One region of the Paenibacillus sp. CAA11 genome, then DNA from elsewhere that is predicted to be linked to it. Evidence: riboswitches for the same ligand, from Rfam matches in the RefSeq annotation. Region 1 holds a riboswitch; the other holds the start of a gene.

What was found. A riboswitch is a leader RNA that binds a small molecule or an ion and turns the genes downstream of it on or off. The one in region 1 is predicted to bind FMN.
Region 2: another riboswitch for FMN. It lies ahead of DCC85_RS08225 (DMT family transporter); the one in region 1 lies ahead of ribD (bifunctional diaminohydroxyphosphoribosylaminopyrimidine deaminase/5-amino-6-(5-phosphoribosylamino)uracil reductase RibD).

What each region holds. Positions count from the first base shown of each region.
Region 1 is NZ_CP028922.1:2,802,637-2,809,350, forward strand. It holds gene DCC85_RS13000 (segregation and condensation protein A) at 1-306, opposite strand, end outside; gene ribH (6,7-dimethyl-8-ribityllumazine synthase) at 380-847, opposite strand; gene DCC85_RS13010 (bifunctional 3,4-dihydroxy-2-butanone-4-phosphate synthase/GTP cyclohydrolase II) at 881-2,119, opposite strand; gene DCC85_RS13015 (riboflavin synthase) at 2,180-2,845, opposite strand; gene ribD (bifunctional diaminohydroxyphosphoribosylaminopyrimidine deaminase/5-amino-6-(5-phosphoribosylamino)uracil reductase RibD) at 2,846-3,949, opposite strand; FMN riboswitch at 4,231-4,387, opposite strand; gene DCC85_RS13025 (helix-turn-helix domain-containing protein) at 4,854-6,236, opposite strand; gene DCC85_RS13030 (hypothetical protein) at 6,316-6,714, opposite strand, start outside.
Region 2 is NZ_CP028922.1:1,735,252-1,741,965, forward strand. It holds gene DCC85_RS08205 (DeoR/GlpR family DNA-binding transcription regulator) at 173-934, shown strand; gene pfkB (1-phosphofructokinase) at 951-1,904, shown strand; gene DCC85_RS08215 (PTS fructose transporter subunit IIC) at 1,919-3,286, shown strand; gene DCC85_RS08220 (PTS sugar transporter subunit IIA) at 3,318-3,770, shown strand; gene DCC85_RS08225 (DMT family transporter) at 3,893-4,831, opposite strand; FMN riboswitch at 4,960-5,115, opposite strand; gene DCC85_RS08230 (ArsR/SmtB family transcription factor) at 5,196-5,507, opposite strand; gene DCC85_RS23345 (ABC transporter transmembrane domain-containing protein) at 5,597-6,220, shown strand; gene DCC85_RS23350 (ABC transporter ATP-binding protein) at 6,258-6,714, shown strand, end outside.

The DNA of each region.
Region 1 (6,714 bases):
GCGAATCAATTCATCCCGAGGATCTTCTTCTTCCTCCAAGGTATAATCAAATTCATCCTCCCACTCAATCACCGGTGGTTTAGGAAGAAGCTGCTTGCTCTTTATAGACAGCAGGGTCGCGGCCATGACCAGAAATTCACTAGTAATCTCAAGCTCGAGCTCCTGCATGCTGTTCAAGTAATCCAAGTATTGATCGGTAATTTCGCTGATGGAGATTTCATGGATATCTATTTCCGCCTTATCAATCAGATGCAGCAGAAGATCCAGCGGGCCTTCAAAGGTCTCCAGCTTATAAAGTACAGTCATGCTATTATGTGAACCTCCACCCGTAAAAAGAAAATGTAGCGCTCTTTGCAAAGAGCACTACATTAAATAAGCACTATTTTAACTGTTTCGTCAAGTTCGCCATCTCAATTGCCGCTGCAGCAGCATCCCAGCCTTTATTACCAGCTTTGGTTCCTGCCCGCTCGATCGCCTGTTCAATATTCTCTGTAGTCAGCACTCCAAAGATGGTTGGAACCCCAGTCTTGAGACCGATTGCTGCAACTCCTTTGGCAACCTCGTTGCATACGTAGTCATAATGCGAAGTTGATCCGCGAATAACGGTTCCTAAGGTAATCACTGCATCGTATTTCCCGCTCTCCGCAAGCTTCTGTGCCGCGAATGGAATTTCAAACGCTCCCGGTACCCAAGCAACATCAACTTCCTCATCTTGTACCCCGTGACGTTTTAAAGCATCTAGAGCCCCACCCAGCAGCTTGCTGGTAATAAATTCATTGAACCGCCCAACCACAATTGCATATTTTAAACCTTCTGATACTAAATTCCCTTCAAAAATGTTACCCATTCTCTCATCATCCCTTCATTAATATAATTACAGTTACTGGTTTGCTTCTTCGTTCTGTTCCATATCATCAAACTTCAGCAGATGTCCAAGCTTCGCCTGCTTGGTATGAAGATAACCCTTATTGTCAACGTTCTCTTTGATTTGAATCGGTACCCGTTCTACGACCTCAAGTCCGTAACCTTCAAGTCCCTTAATTTTACGGGGATTGTTCGTGAGCAGTCTGATCTGACGCACGCCTAAGTCCTTCAAAATCTGGGCTCCAATTCCGTACTCTCTTAAGTCGGCAGGAAAACCGAGCTTAAGGTTGGCTTCTACGGTATCGAGGCCTTCTTCCTGCAGCTTATAAGCCCGAAGCTTGTTGATCAGGCCAATTCCCCGACCCTCCTGACGCATATACAAGAGAACCCCGTTGCCGGCTTCCTCAATTTGACGAAGCGCCGCTTCAAACTGCGGACCGCAATCGCAGCGATGGGAGTGGAACACATCTCCGGTCAGACACTCGGAATGTACACGGACAAGAACCGGCTTCTGCGGGTCAATCTCTCCCTTCACCAGTGCAACATGCTCTTTCTGATCCACTTCATTGGTATAAGCAACTGCACGAAATTCGCCATAATCCGTAGGCATCCGAACTTCAACTTCCCGCTGAACCAGCTTTTCCTTGTCGTTGCGATAATGGATCAGATCCTTCACACTGATGATCTTGAGATCATGCTGCCTTGCAATCCCCATCAAATCAGGCAATCTTGCCATGGTTCCATCTTCCTTAATCACTTCACAGATGACACCGGCAGGGTACGCGCCGCACATGCGAGCAAGATCGACGGCCGCTTCCGTATGTCCTGCGCGGCGTAGAACTCCACCCTTTTTGGCGATCAGCGGGAACATATGGCCCGGGCGGCGGAAATCCTCAGGCTTGGCCTTAGGATCCATAATCCCCTTCACCGTAAGAGAACGCTCATAAGCAGATATGCCTGTGGTTGTATCTTTATAGTCAATGGATACGGTAAAGGCTGTTCCATGATAGTCCGTGTTATGAGCAACCATGGGCTTGAGATCCAGCTCTTCAGCACGCTCCTGCGTGATCGGCAAGCATACCAAACCCCGACCTTGCGTAATCATGAAATTGATGACCTCCGGAGTTGCCTTCTCGGCCAGGGCCACAAAGTCACCTTCATTCTCACGGTCTTCATCATCGACAACGATAATGACTTTTCCACGCATCAAATCGTAAATCGCTTCTTCAACACGGTCCAGTTGAATATCACTCATCATTCTCACTCCTTCATTATTGCTAGAACCGTTTCACAGCTTCATATCCATTCTTAGCCATTAAGCAAAGCCGTGCTCTGTAAGAAAGGACATATCCACTTTCGAGCTTCCCGGCTGTGATGTGCCTTGAGTCTGTCCAAACCGCATAAGGTGCTCAATGTATCTTCCCAGTACATCGCATTCCAGATTCACGGAATCTCCCTCCCGCTTATAAGCTAAGGCCGTTGCCTCAAGCGTATGGGGAATAATGGAGATGCTAAGCGAGGTCTCTGAGGTGTCCACCACGGTAAGACTAATCCCATCAACGGTTATGGAACCTTTGGGAATAATGTAGCGAAACATCTCCGGGTTATCTGGAGCAATGACGTGAACGACAGCATTTTGATCCCGACTTTTATTAAGTATAGTTCCCGTCCCATCAACATGGCCTTGAACAATATGCCCCCCGAACCGGCCATTAGCCGCCATAGCCCGTTCCAAATTCACACGGCTGCCGGGTCGCAGCTCCTTCAGGTTGGTATGCCGATAAGTCTGGGGCATCACATCCACCGCAAACGAATGATTATGATATGAGGTCACCGTCAGACAAACTCCATTCACTGAAATACTGTCCCCGATCTTCATATCTTCCATAACGACAGAAGCACGAATGTGAAGCACCATGGTTTCGCCTTCTTGGCGAATGGCCTGCATGGAACCGACTTCTTCGACTAATCCGGTAAACATCTATGCATCCCTCCATTCCGGCCTGCCTGTAATACATATATCTTCGCCTACCTGTTCAACTTTGACATCCGCCAAAGTCATTGCATCTGCCATGCGTTCATAGCCTTCGAAGGTGAAGCTGCCCGGTGCATTACCCCCGATGAGCTTAGGTGCCATGAAAAGTACAAGTTCGTCCACAAGCTTGGCCACAAGCAAGGAGCCACTCAGCTTCCCGCCGCCCTCGACGAGGACCGAGGAGATGCCAAGCTGTGCAAGCTGCTTCAGCCCATGCTTCAAGTCTACCTGAGGGCCATCCCCGCAAAGGAGGACCTTAGCTCCTGCCTCAGCGATCTCTGCCCGCCGCCTCTCTTCCGAGAGGCGGGTCGTCAGAATCAAGGTCTTCTCAGCATCTTCTTGAAGCACCTTGGACTTGATCGGGATTCGCAGCCTGGAATCCACTATAATTCGCACTGGTGAAATCCCAGGCACCTCAAGGCGGGTTGTCAGCATGGGATCATCAGCAATCACGGTCTCTATGCCAACCATGATCCCCATGTGGCGATGACGCATGATATGAACCCGCTGCCTTGCAGCTGTTCCAGTGATCCACTTGCTGTCCCCGGTTTTAGAGGCGATTTTGCCATCCAGAGTGCTAGCGGTCTTTACCGTTACATACGGCATGCCTGTCGTAATAAATTTGATGAAGCGCTTATTAAGTTCAAGCGCCCTTTCCCGAAGAACACCCGTTACCACCTCGATCCCCGCTTCGCGAAGCATGGCGATCCCCCGGCCGGCTACCAGCGGATTCGGGTCCTCGCAAGCTACCACCACCCTTGCCACCTTCTCCGCAATTAGCCGTTCGCTGCAGGGCGGAGTTGTTCCATAGTGACTGCAGGGTTCCAGGGACACATAAACCGTGCTGCCTTCAGCTTCGGCCCCGGCCATGTTCAAGGCATGCACTTCCGCATGCCCGCTGCCCCGTTTTAAATGGGCTCCCATTCCAATAACAGCCCCATTCTTAAAGACAACCGCCCCAACTACTGGATTAATCCCTGTTTGTCCTTGGGTTCTCTCCGCCATATCCAATGCCAGGGACATATAATATTCATCATTAATCAGCTGCATGTTATACTAAGCCTCCTCTCTTTCCCTACTTAGGATCTCTCCAAGGAGCATGTAAAAAGCCCCACCCGAGAGACCTCGGATGGGGCTGATGAGAGCTAGCTTTTGGATACGTCGAATAAAGCAGCGGTGCGCTCCATCATGGTGCCGAACCAGCAATTTCCTCTCATTTGCTCATCAAAGAACAGCATGAGAAAAAAGAGCTCTGCTCCTCATCATGTGAATAGCGTCACAAAACCACTACAAATAGAACATATGGCTGAATATTACAGCATTATGTCTCGTATCTCCTTCTCCCATCCAGACTATAACTGTCGGTCCCGGAATTGCACCGGCTCAGCCGCAGGATCTCTAAATAGAGAACCCCCGCGGGTCACGGACTAAGGTGCCTTAGGCACCATCACCGTCGGTAGGGAATTTCACCCTGCCCCGAAGGATATTTCGTATTATTCAATTGGATATCTGGCGATCTTACTTAAATATAAAGTAACAGATGTCAGAAATCTATAAATTCCAACCAGTTTCCCTACCGAAGCATCACCTAGGAGGGAATTCTAAGGTAACTCAAGATTGATGATAAGGGTACCATAAAAATAATTAAAAAACAATAACACACTTATGTGACATTGGCCGAATTTTTTATCTACAAGACATAAAACTAAACATTAAACATAATTAAAGAGAGGGATAAAACATTTACTCTCTACAATAATGGACAAACATTTAATTACAGCTTCGCAAACGTGATTAGATCTAAAATTTAATAGGTTTTTATAATTTGTTAAATTAAAATCCTCCAATTTGATCACTAAACTGTTGAAACATGATCGGATTATAATTAATTGATTGAACAGGTATATTTGCAGTAAACAAAAATCCACTTGCAATGACCAACATTACCATTTTTTTAAACATTGTTTAACCACACCTTTTCGATAAGATTTAAATACTCGGCTATTGTATCTGGAGCCGCATGAGCACGAAAATGCTCAAATAACCCTATACAGTTTATATAGTAGGTCTCATTATTTAATATATGATAAGCTGCCATTGCATACATCAATTGTTTAAAGCCATCATTGTAGTTGCCGCGATGTAAATAGTAATAAGCTAATTCATAACCTAACCGTGCAAATTGTTCAGGTATAACTTGCTTGGTATACATATCAGAGGATGACTGTCCCTGTTGAGTAAGCAAATTAATTTCAGACTCAAAGCGTTTTAGAATGTGAGTTACATCTAACTGAAATCGGTTAGCTGCAAGCATTACATTCAGTAACTTTGTAACCATCTCTATATCTACTTTGGATGTAGCAATGTATTCAGCATAGTCTTGTAACACATTTATGTCTCCAGATAATAACTTATTCACCATGATATTACCTTCAGCCCATTGTTGGAACAACTCAATCCAGTGCCGGGTTTCCTCGTCTGTTTCCTTCACCCAATCTAAATCAGCGTAAGAGTATGTATATTGTAAAGCCCGCTGATAATCACCATGAGCTTCACAGACACTTGCGCACAACAAGTCAGCATAGGCAATGTATCCAAATAGCGGACCCTTTGTCTTTTTCTCATTCTCACGAGTCCTTCTTTTCCGTTGGTGTTGTAAACTATTCTGAATTTCCGCCTTCGCTCTCATTCTTCTCGCCAATTCGTCAACCTTATCCCATTTACGCAAAGACCTGTACACGTTAGCCAAATCCTTCAAAGCATCGAGCTGATCTATTTCATCCAGACGTTCAACATAGACTTCAAATACTGTGGCTATCCTGAGATTTTGGCTCTGATTATCTCCAATCTTAATCGTAAATATACGATATTGACAGAGTGCCAAACGTTCAGAATGCTGGTATTTCTCTACTTCCGCCACATTCTCATAGATTAGTAATGCAGCGGCATGCCGCCCCTGTGCGAATAACGTCTCCGCGATACCAAACAGTCTGGGAGAATACAATGTATTGTCTATTATCTGTCCAAGTATACGACGTACTGAATCCAGCTTGTCCAGCTCAGCACAACGATACAACAATGGCTCGATGCGCCTCATATTGGGCGGATGGTCAATGATGTAATTTTCGATGTAAACATCGTAAAAGTAGCCTTCCGGTAAACCCATTGCTTCAGAGATTCGGTCAAGCTGATGTACAGAAATAGGGCGAAGCTGGTTTACCCAATTACTGAGCGTTCTTTGATGAACACCCGAACATTCCGCAAATTGTGCCAATAACATATCATTTTGTTCTAAATAATTCTCAAACTCGGTCAAAATCGTAGGTGTATGCTTCAAGTACAACCACCCCTTATCCAAAACCTCCATTTATTTGAAAATCACCCTCTATTATTCTCCAATATTAACCATATGTCAATTAAATTTGCAGCTCATTAGGAGATGACAGCTTGTCCTTACAATCTGTCCAAGCTCCATGTTCCAATTCACGGAATATCCCTTCCTCCATTCTCGTTGCGAGCCGCAGATACTTGTCTGCTAGCGGATGATCAACTCCAAAATAGTGGCCGATGCGTCCAGTAATTGAATCATCCTGATGCTCTGTGCTCCACGCGAACAGTTGTGTATACAAATCGCTCAGTTTCTCGTGGGTCTCCGGAACGAACCGCAGTGGGCACAGCGGTTGGCTCAGCCTAAGTTCAAGTAAATCATGTAATACCCATAGCTGGTGCTCTATGAGTTCTGCCCTCTCTTCCAAGTCTCGATTCTCAAGTTCCAGAGGAGTTGCCTCTTTAACATCGGATATAAGCTCATGGAA
Region 2 (6,714 bases), 1.1 Mb from region 1:
GAATGTTAACTTTTCATGGTAATGATTTCTTGATCATAAACGGTCGTAAATAATCATAAAATGACTATTTACACTTCGTGAAAACGCTGTTATAATCATAAATGAGCAAAGGTAATCACAAACAATCATGAAATTGCTCATAACTGCCCGTTATAAAGGGGTGATGTAAACCGTGTTCGAAGAAGAAAGAAAGCAAAGTGTTATCCAGTACTTACAGAGACACCAGCGAGCGTCGGTTCAGGAGCTTAGTGAAGCATTTGAAGTGTCTGAATCAACGATCAGACGTGATCTTAAGGAGCTGGAAGAAGCTAAGCAGCTTAAGCGTACCCATGGAGGTGCAGTTTCGCTGCAAAGCGCCAACTTTGAGCCGAACATGATCGAGAAGGAAGACTTTTTTCGCGAAGAGAAAGAGAGAATTGCCAGACTTGCTGCCGAGCTTATTCAAGAAGGTGACACGATTCTATTGGATTCTGGAACAACGACGTTGCATCTGGCTCGAGAGCTTCGTAAATTAAACCAAATTAGAGTGATCACGAATTCACTAATTGTTCTGAATGAATTAAGGGATTGTCGAAATATTGAAGTTTCGCTTACGGGCGGGTTGTTGCGGCAGGAGACTTTAGCATTTGTCGGTCCGATGACAGAAACGTCCTTGGATATGGTTAGAGTAGACAAAGCCTTTATTGCAACCAATGGCATTGACTTAAGAAACGGGATAACCACTCCGAATATGATTGAAGCCGCTACCAAGCGCAAAATGATCGAGATTGCCAAAGAGGTTATTCTGCTGACAGATCATAGCAAAATCGGGCAGATTGCCTATGCAAAATTCGCTGATTTGACAGCGCTTCATCAATGTATATTCGATGTTGGTGCTCCGGATGAATTTATTAAACAGCTAAGAAAATTAGGTGTGGCTGTAACCCTTGCGTAGATTGGAGTCAAAACTAATGAAGCATTCAGTTCTAACAATAACCCTTAACCCGGCTCTAGATAAGACGGTGAACCTCGATCAGTTTGAGGTTGGAGGATTGAACCGGGTATCTGAGCTTCGGATTGACCCGGGTGGTAAAGGAATTAATGTAGCTAAAGTACTCCGGCAATTTGGAGAATCGGTTATAACAACGGGATTTGTTGGTGGATATACGGGAGAACAGCTTCTGACATTTCTAGACTCATTGCAGATTAGACATGAATTTATTGAGGTTAGCGGCGAGACCCGAACCAATCTGAAAATCGTGGATAATACGAAAAAAATAACTACAGAGATTAATGAACGGGGACCGGAGATTTTATCTGGTGAAGCAGAGGTTTTTAAGCATCAGATTGGTTCCTTACTGGATGAGACAGCTGTGCTTGTGCTGGGAGGAAGCGTCTCACCTGGCATATCTCAGGACATTTATCAAGCTCTAATCGAAGCAGCTAAGCTAAAGGAAGTTAAGACGATCCTTGATGCTGACGGAGAGGCGCTAAAACATGGGCTAAAGGCTAAGCCTTATGCGATCAAGCCTAATATTCATGAGTTAGAACAGCTGCTAGGGAAGAAGCTCGATACAGAAGAGGAAATTATAAGTGCTGGAAATGAATTTATCCGGCAGGGTGTTAGCTGGGTCATCGTCTCCATGGGAGGGGAGGGTTCCCTATTCATCAGTCAAGATGAGGTCGTAAGAGCCCATCCTTTCCCGATTACACCAAAGAGTACAGTAGGCGCCGGTGATTCAATGGTAGCTGCGATATCAGCTTGCTTGCTGCATGGACGCAGCCTAGAGGAAACGGCAAGGTGGGCTACTGCTGCTGGGACTGTAACCGCTTCAATGCCCGGTACAGAAGTTTGCAGCTTGGAAGAGGTTGAGACTCATTTGGATCAGGTTCAAACATTTAAACGTGTGAACACCAACCATTAAAAGGGGAAGTCAATATGAAAAAATTACTCGCAGTTACCGCATGTCCAACAGGAATTGCCCATACGTATATGGCTGCAGAGTCTATAGAGAAAGCAGCAAAAGAAAAGAACATTCCGATAAAAGTAGAAACACGGGGGGCAGTGGGTGTTGAGAATGGTCTGACACCGGAAGAAATTGCAGAAGCCCATGCTATTATTATTGCAGCAGATACTGATGTGGATGAATCACGTTTCGCTGGCAAGCCAGTTGTGAAGGTACCGGTGGCTCAAGGTATTAAAATACCTGCTCAGCTCATTGAGCAAGCACTTGCGAAGGAAGCCTCTAGTGGGGCAGCTGCAGCAGCTCCAAAAGCACCAGAGAAAGAAGCTAGTACGGGAAGCAGCATTTATAAACACCTGATGAACGGTGTTTCCAACATGCTTCCGCTTGTAGTCGCTGGTGGATTGATTATTGCGATTTCCTTCCTGTTCGGTCTGAATCCTGTTGATGGATCGATTGGCGCAAAATTGCTTAGTATAGGTAAAGCAGCGATGGGGCTCATGGTTCCCATTCTCGCAGGATTTATCTCTTACTCTATTGCTGGCGGTAAGCTTGGCCTGGCTCCTGGTCTGGTTGGCGGTGTTCTTGCGAATGAAGTAGGCGGCGGCTTCCTAGGCGGTATTATTGCCGGTTTCCTTGCAGGCTACATCACGAAATGGCTCATTAAATATGTGAAATTGCCTAAAGTAATGGAGGGACTTCGTCCAGTACTGATCATTCCTTTGTTGTCAGTTCTTGCAGTTGGTCTTTTGATGGTCTTTGTGATTGGAAACCCTCTAAATTGGCTAATGATGACATTAACGGATTGGCTCAAAGATATGGGTGAAGCGAATGCGATTATCCTTGGCGCTGTACTTGGCGGGATGATGGCGATCGATATGGGTGGACCATTCAATAAAACAGCGTATACTTTTGCAGTAGGCTTACTCGGTGCAAGTGTGTATGAACCAATGGCTGCTGTCATGGCCGCAGGTATGACCCCGCCGCTTGGAATCTGGCTGGCTACAATGATTGCTAAGAACAAGTTCACGAAGGAAGAACGCGAAGCCGGTAAGGTCGCTTCTGTTCTAGGGTTGTCATTTATCACAGAAGGGGCAATACCTTTCGGAGCAGCTGACCCGCTGCGTATTATCCCAGCCTTCGTGATTGGATCGGCGGTTACTGGAGCACTGTCCATGATGTTTAATGTTACCCTGATGGCTCCGCATGGCGGCATATTCGTTCTATTAATCCCGAACGCTATTGGTCATATCCTCTGGTATGTGCTTGCCATTGCAATCGGAACTGTAGTGACTGGCCTGCTGGTTAGCTTCTTTAAACGTAACAAGACTGTATCTGCTTAAAAATTGAGATTAGAAAATGGAGATGGATAGAATGAACATTCACGACTTATTAACCAAAGAAACGATCTTTCTGCCGCTTGAAACGGGAACAAAAGAAGAAGTTATCCGAAGAATGGTTTCCGGTCTGACAACGGCCGGAGCTGTAACAGATGCTGAAAGCTATGTGCAGGCTGTACTTACTAGAGAGCAATCGAGCTCCACGGGAATCGGGTTTGGCGTTGCCATCCCTCACGGCAAATCAGCCGGGGTAGCGCGAGCAGGTCTGGCCTTTGCCCGGCTCTCTGCCCCAACAGATTGGGAGTCGCTCGACGACAGCCCCGTAAATATGGTGTTCATGATCGCTGTACCGGAGGCTAATGTAGGCAATGAGCATCTGCAGATTTTGGTCGCTCTCTCCAGAAAGCTGATCCATGAAGAATTCAGACAGAAGCTGCTAGGAGCACAAACTGCTGAAGAGGTAATTGAAATTCTCAAAAATATGTAATAGATAAAAATCTTGAACAAAAGCCGGACGCTTGCCGTCCGGCTTTTTTGTAATAGAGGATTGCTCTGGCTCCTTAATGAAAAAGCCCACAAAGCCAAATCGCTTTATGGGCTGATGCTGTGTTATTGAGTTTGGTTCTGACGAGAGATCATAAAGAGAGTCGTCCAGATCAGGATGAAGCCTAGACATTGTGCCAAAGTTACAACTTCTTGGAACACAGCCCAGTTGATAATGACACCCACCATAGGAAAACTCAGCTCTGCTAATGTGGCGATAGATGCCTTTGTATTGGAAAGACCTTTATAGTATAGAAGCAGGCTCAGCAATCCTGGAAGAGCAGCTTGAAAGATAATGTTGATGACTATAGCTGCGATCGGGCCGCCTTCAGAAGGAAAATGCCAAGCAGAGCCTTCAAAAGCTGTAATCACAAAGAGTAAGGGAAGGGCCAGAATAAATCGGAGTGAAGTTACGGTCCCATACTCCATTTTGCCGAGCATCAATCTGCCCATAACTGTAGAACCGCCCCAGAGTGCCGCCGCTCCCAGTGAAAGAAGACTGCCGATTTGAATGAACTCGTTCACATGGCCGAAAGGAATATTCCAGCCGAAGGTAAGCAGATAGGTTCCTATTAATGCGATTGGAAATAAGAAAGAAAAATGCTTAGGCAAGGATTCACGCAGAATCACTCGGGCCAGGATGATCGCGAACAAAGGTTGGAGCTTCTGCAGCAGTACAACTGCATTCGCGTTACCCGAAGCAAGGGCTTCGGTAAACAGAAGGGTGGCTAAGGCTGAACCTCCCCAGGACAAGAAGAGAAGCGCCCCGACATGCTGCCATTTAAGACCGCGAAGTTCACTTCGATGTACCCATAGAACTGGGGCAGCGAATAGGAACAACAGAATATGCTCGAGCAATACAATTTGAGATGAGGTCAAATAGTCGAGCAGTAATTTGCGGAAGAGAGGATCGACACCCCAGAGGGCAGCCCCTAGAACAACGAGCCAGAATCCGCTTTTGATACGTGCAGGACGGTAAGTTACAGCTTGATTAATGGTTTGCATATAGACTCCTTCTGTGGATCTTGAAGCGTAAAAAGCCCCTGATTGTCCGTGAATAGGCAAACAGGGGCTGATCAAATAAACCTGCGGTATTATCGGCCTAAAGGCAGAATTAAAACAGCAAGATTATCAATGACCTTCTTCCATCCGGACTTTACCGTCGGCCTCGGAATTACACCGAGTCAGTCCCCAATTTATATTCTAGATAAATTAGGGAGTCGCGGGCTTAAGCTCGTATAATGAGCCTCACCGCCGGTTAGGAATTTCACCTCACCCCGAAGATCCTAATATTTAGATTTTTTTATAACTTAAATTAAGTATACGAAAATTATAAGAGAACCACTGTCAAAAAAGTCATAGTCTCTTGTTAAAGATCTCGTTTGATCCAAGCAGCAAGTTCCCGTAAAGCCTCCTCATTACGGCGATAATAGGTCCACTGTCCGATCCGTTTAGCCTCCAGCAATCCGGCGCGCTGCAGCATGGCTAAATACTGTGAAGTTGTAGATTGTGAAAGCCCCGCCTTCTCTTGAATAGAACCTACACAAACACCACCGTTGAAATCTCCGGTATCACAGTGCTGAGCGTTAGTTGTGAAGTGTTTGTTAGGCTCCTTGAGCCATTTAAGCAACTGAAGCCTGGTCTCATTGGAAAGGGCCTTGAAAATTAATGTATAGTCCATAAATGTAATTATATCGAGCTTTTTGAATATGTCAATTTAAGTTTTGGATCAAGATCCAGTTCATGAGGAAAATGGTCCAGATGCGTTAGATGCCGAACATCATCATGATGACCATCATTCCTGCAGCAATCAATCTGTTGATTGTTATCGGGTTAACCTTGGCTCATAGTTGGATCGTTGCTTTATTCTTCATTCTTATGGCACCAGCCTCGATCTACTTGGTGAGAGTATTCAGAACTAAGATGTCTAACAACAACCGTGATGTCCGTAAGAACATCGAGAAGATGTCCGGTAAAATATCCGAAACTGTCGAAATGATTCCCGTTACCCGGGCACATGGCTTAGAGGATGTAGAAATACGCAAAGTGGATGCGGCGCTCCAAAATATAAGAGAACGGGGATATCGGCTGGATATCGTGGAGGCTTATTTCGGCTCAAGCAGCTGGGTTACGTTTCAGTTATTCCAGGTAGGCTTTCTGTTCTTTACAGCATTTTTGGCCCATCGCGGGTATATGGAAATTGGCGATATTGTAATGTATCAAGGCTTCTTCAATATGATTATCGGTTCGGTGACGTCGATATTAAATGTTTACCCCAACCTGGTTAAAGGCTTTGAATCTCTTCATTCCGTAACTGAGGTGCTGATGTCTCAGGAGACCGAAGAATATAAAGGACGAACTAAGCCGGAGCAAATGCAAGGGGAATTAATTTGAGAATGTTGGCTTTAGTTACAAAGAGGGAGACCGGCACGTGCTTGATGACTTCTCACTTCACGTTAAAGCTGGGGAGAAGGTGGCCTTTTTTGGGGAATCTGGATCAGGGAAATCTACCATTCTTAATCTGATTATAGGTTTTTATAAACCGCAGTCAGGCAAGATATGGATCGATGGAGTTCCTATGGATGAACTGAGCATGAAGCGCTATCGTCAATCCCTGGCGATTGTGCTCCAGAATAACATTTTATTCTCCGGTTCTATTCGTGAGAACATTACCTATGGCCTCCCGCATATCTCTGAGGAGCGTGTACAGCAAGCTGTATGGATGGCGAACCTGCAGGATGTTATTGATAGTCTTCCTGACGGCCTGGATACTCTAGTCGGAGAGCATGGAGGCAGGTTATCCGGGGGACAGCGTCAACGTATTGCGATTGCGCGGGCGGTGGTACGTGATCCGCAGATTATCATTCTGGATGAAGCCACCTCCGCTC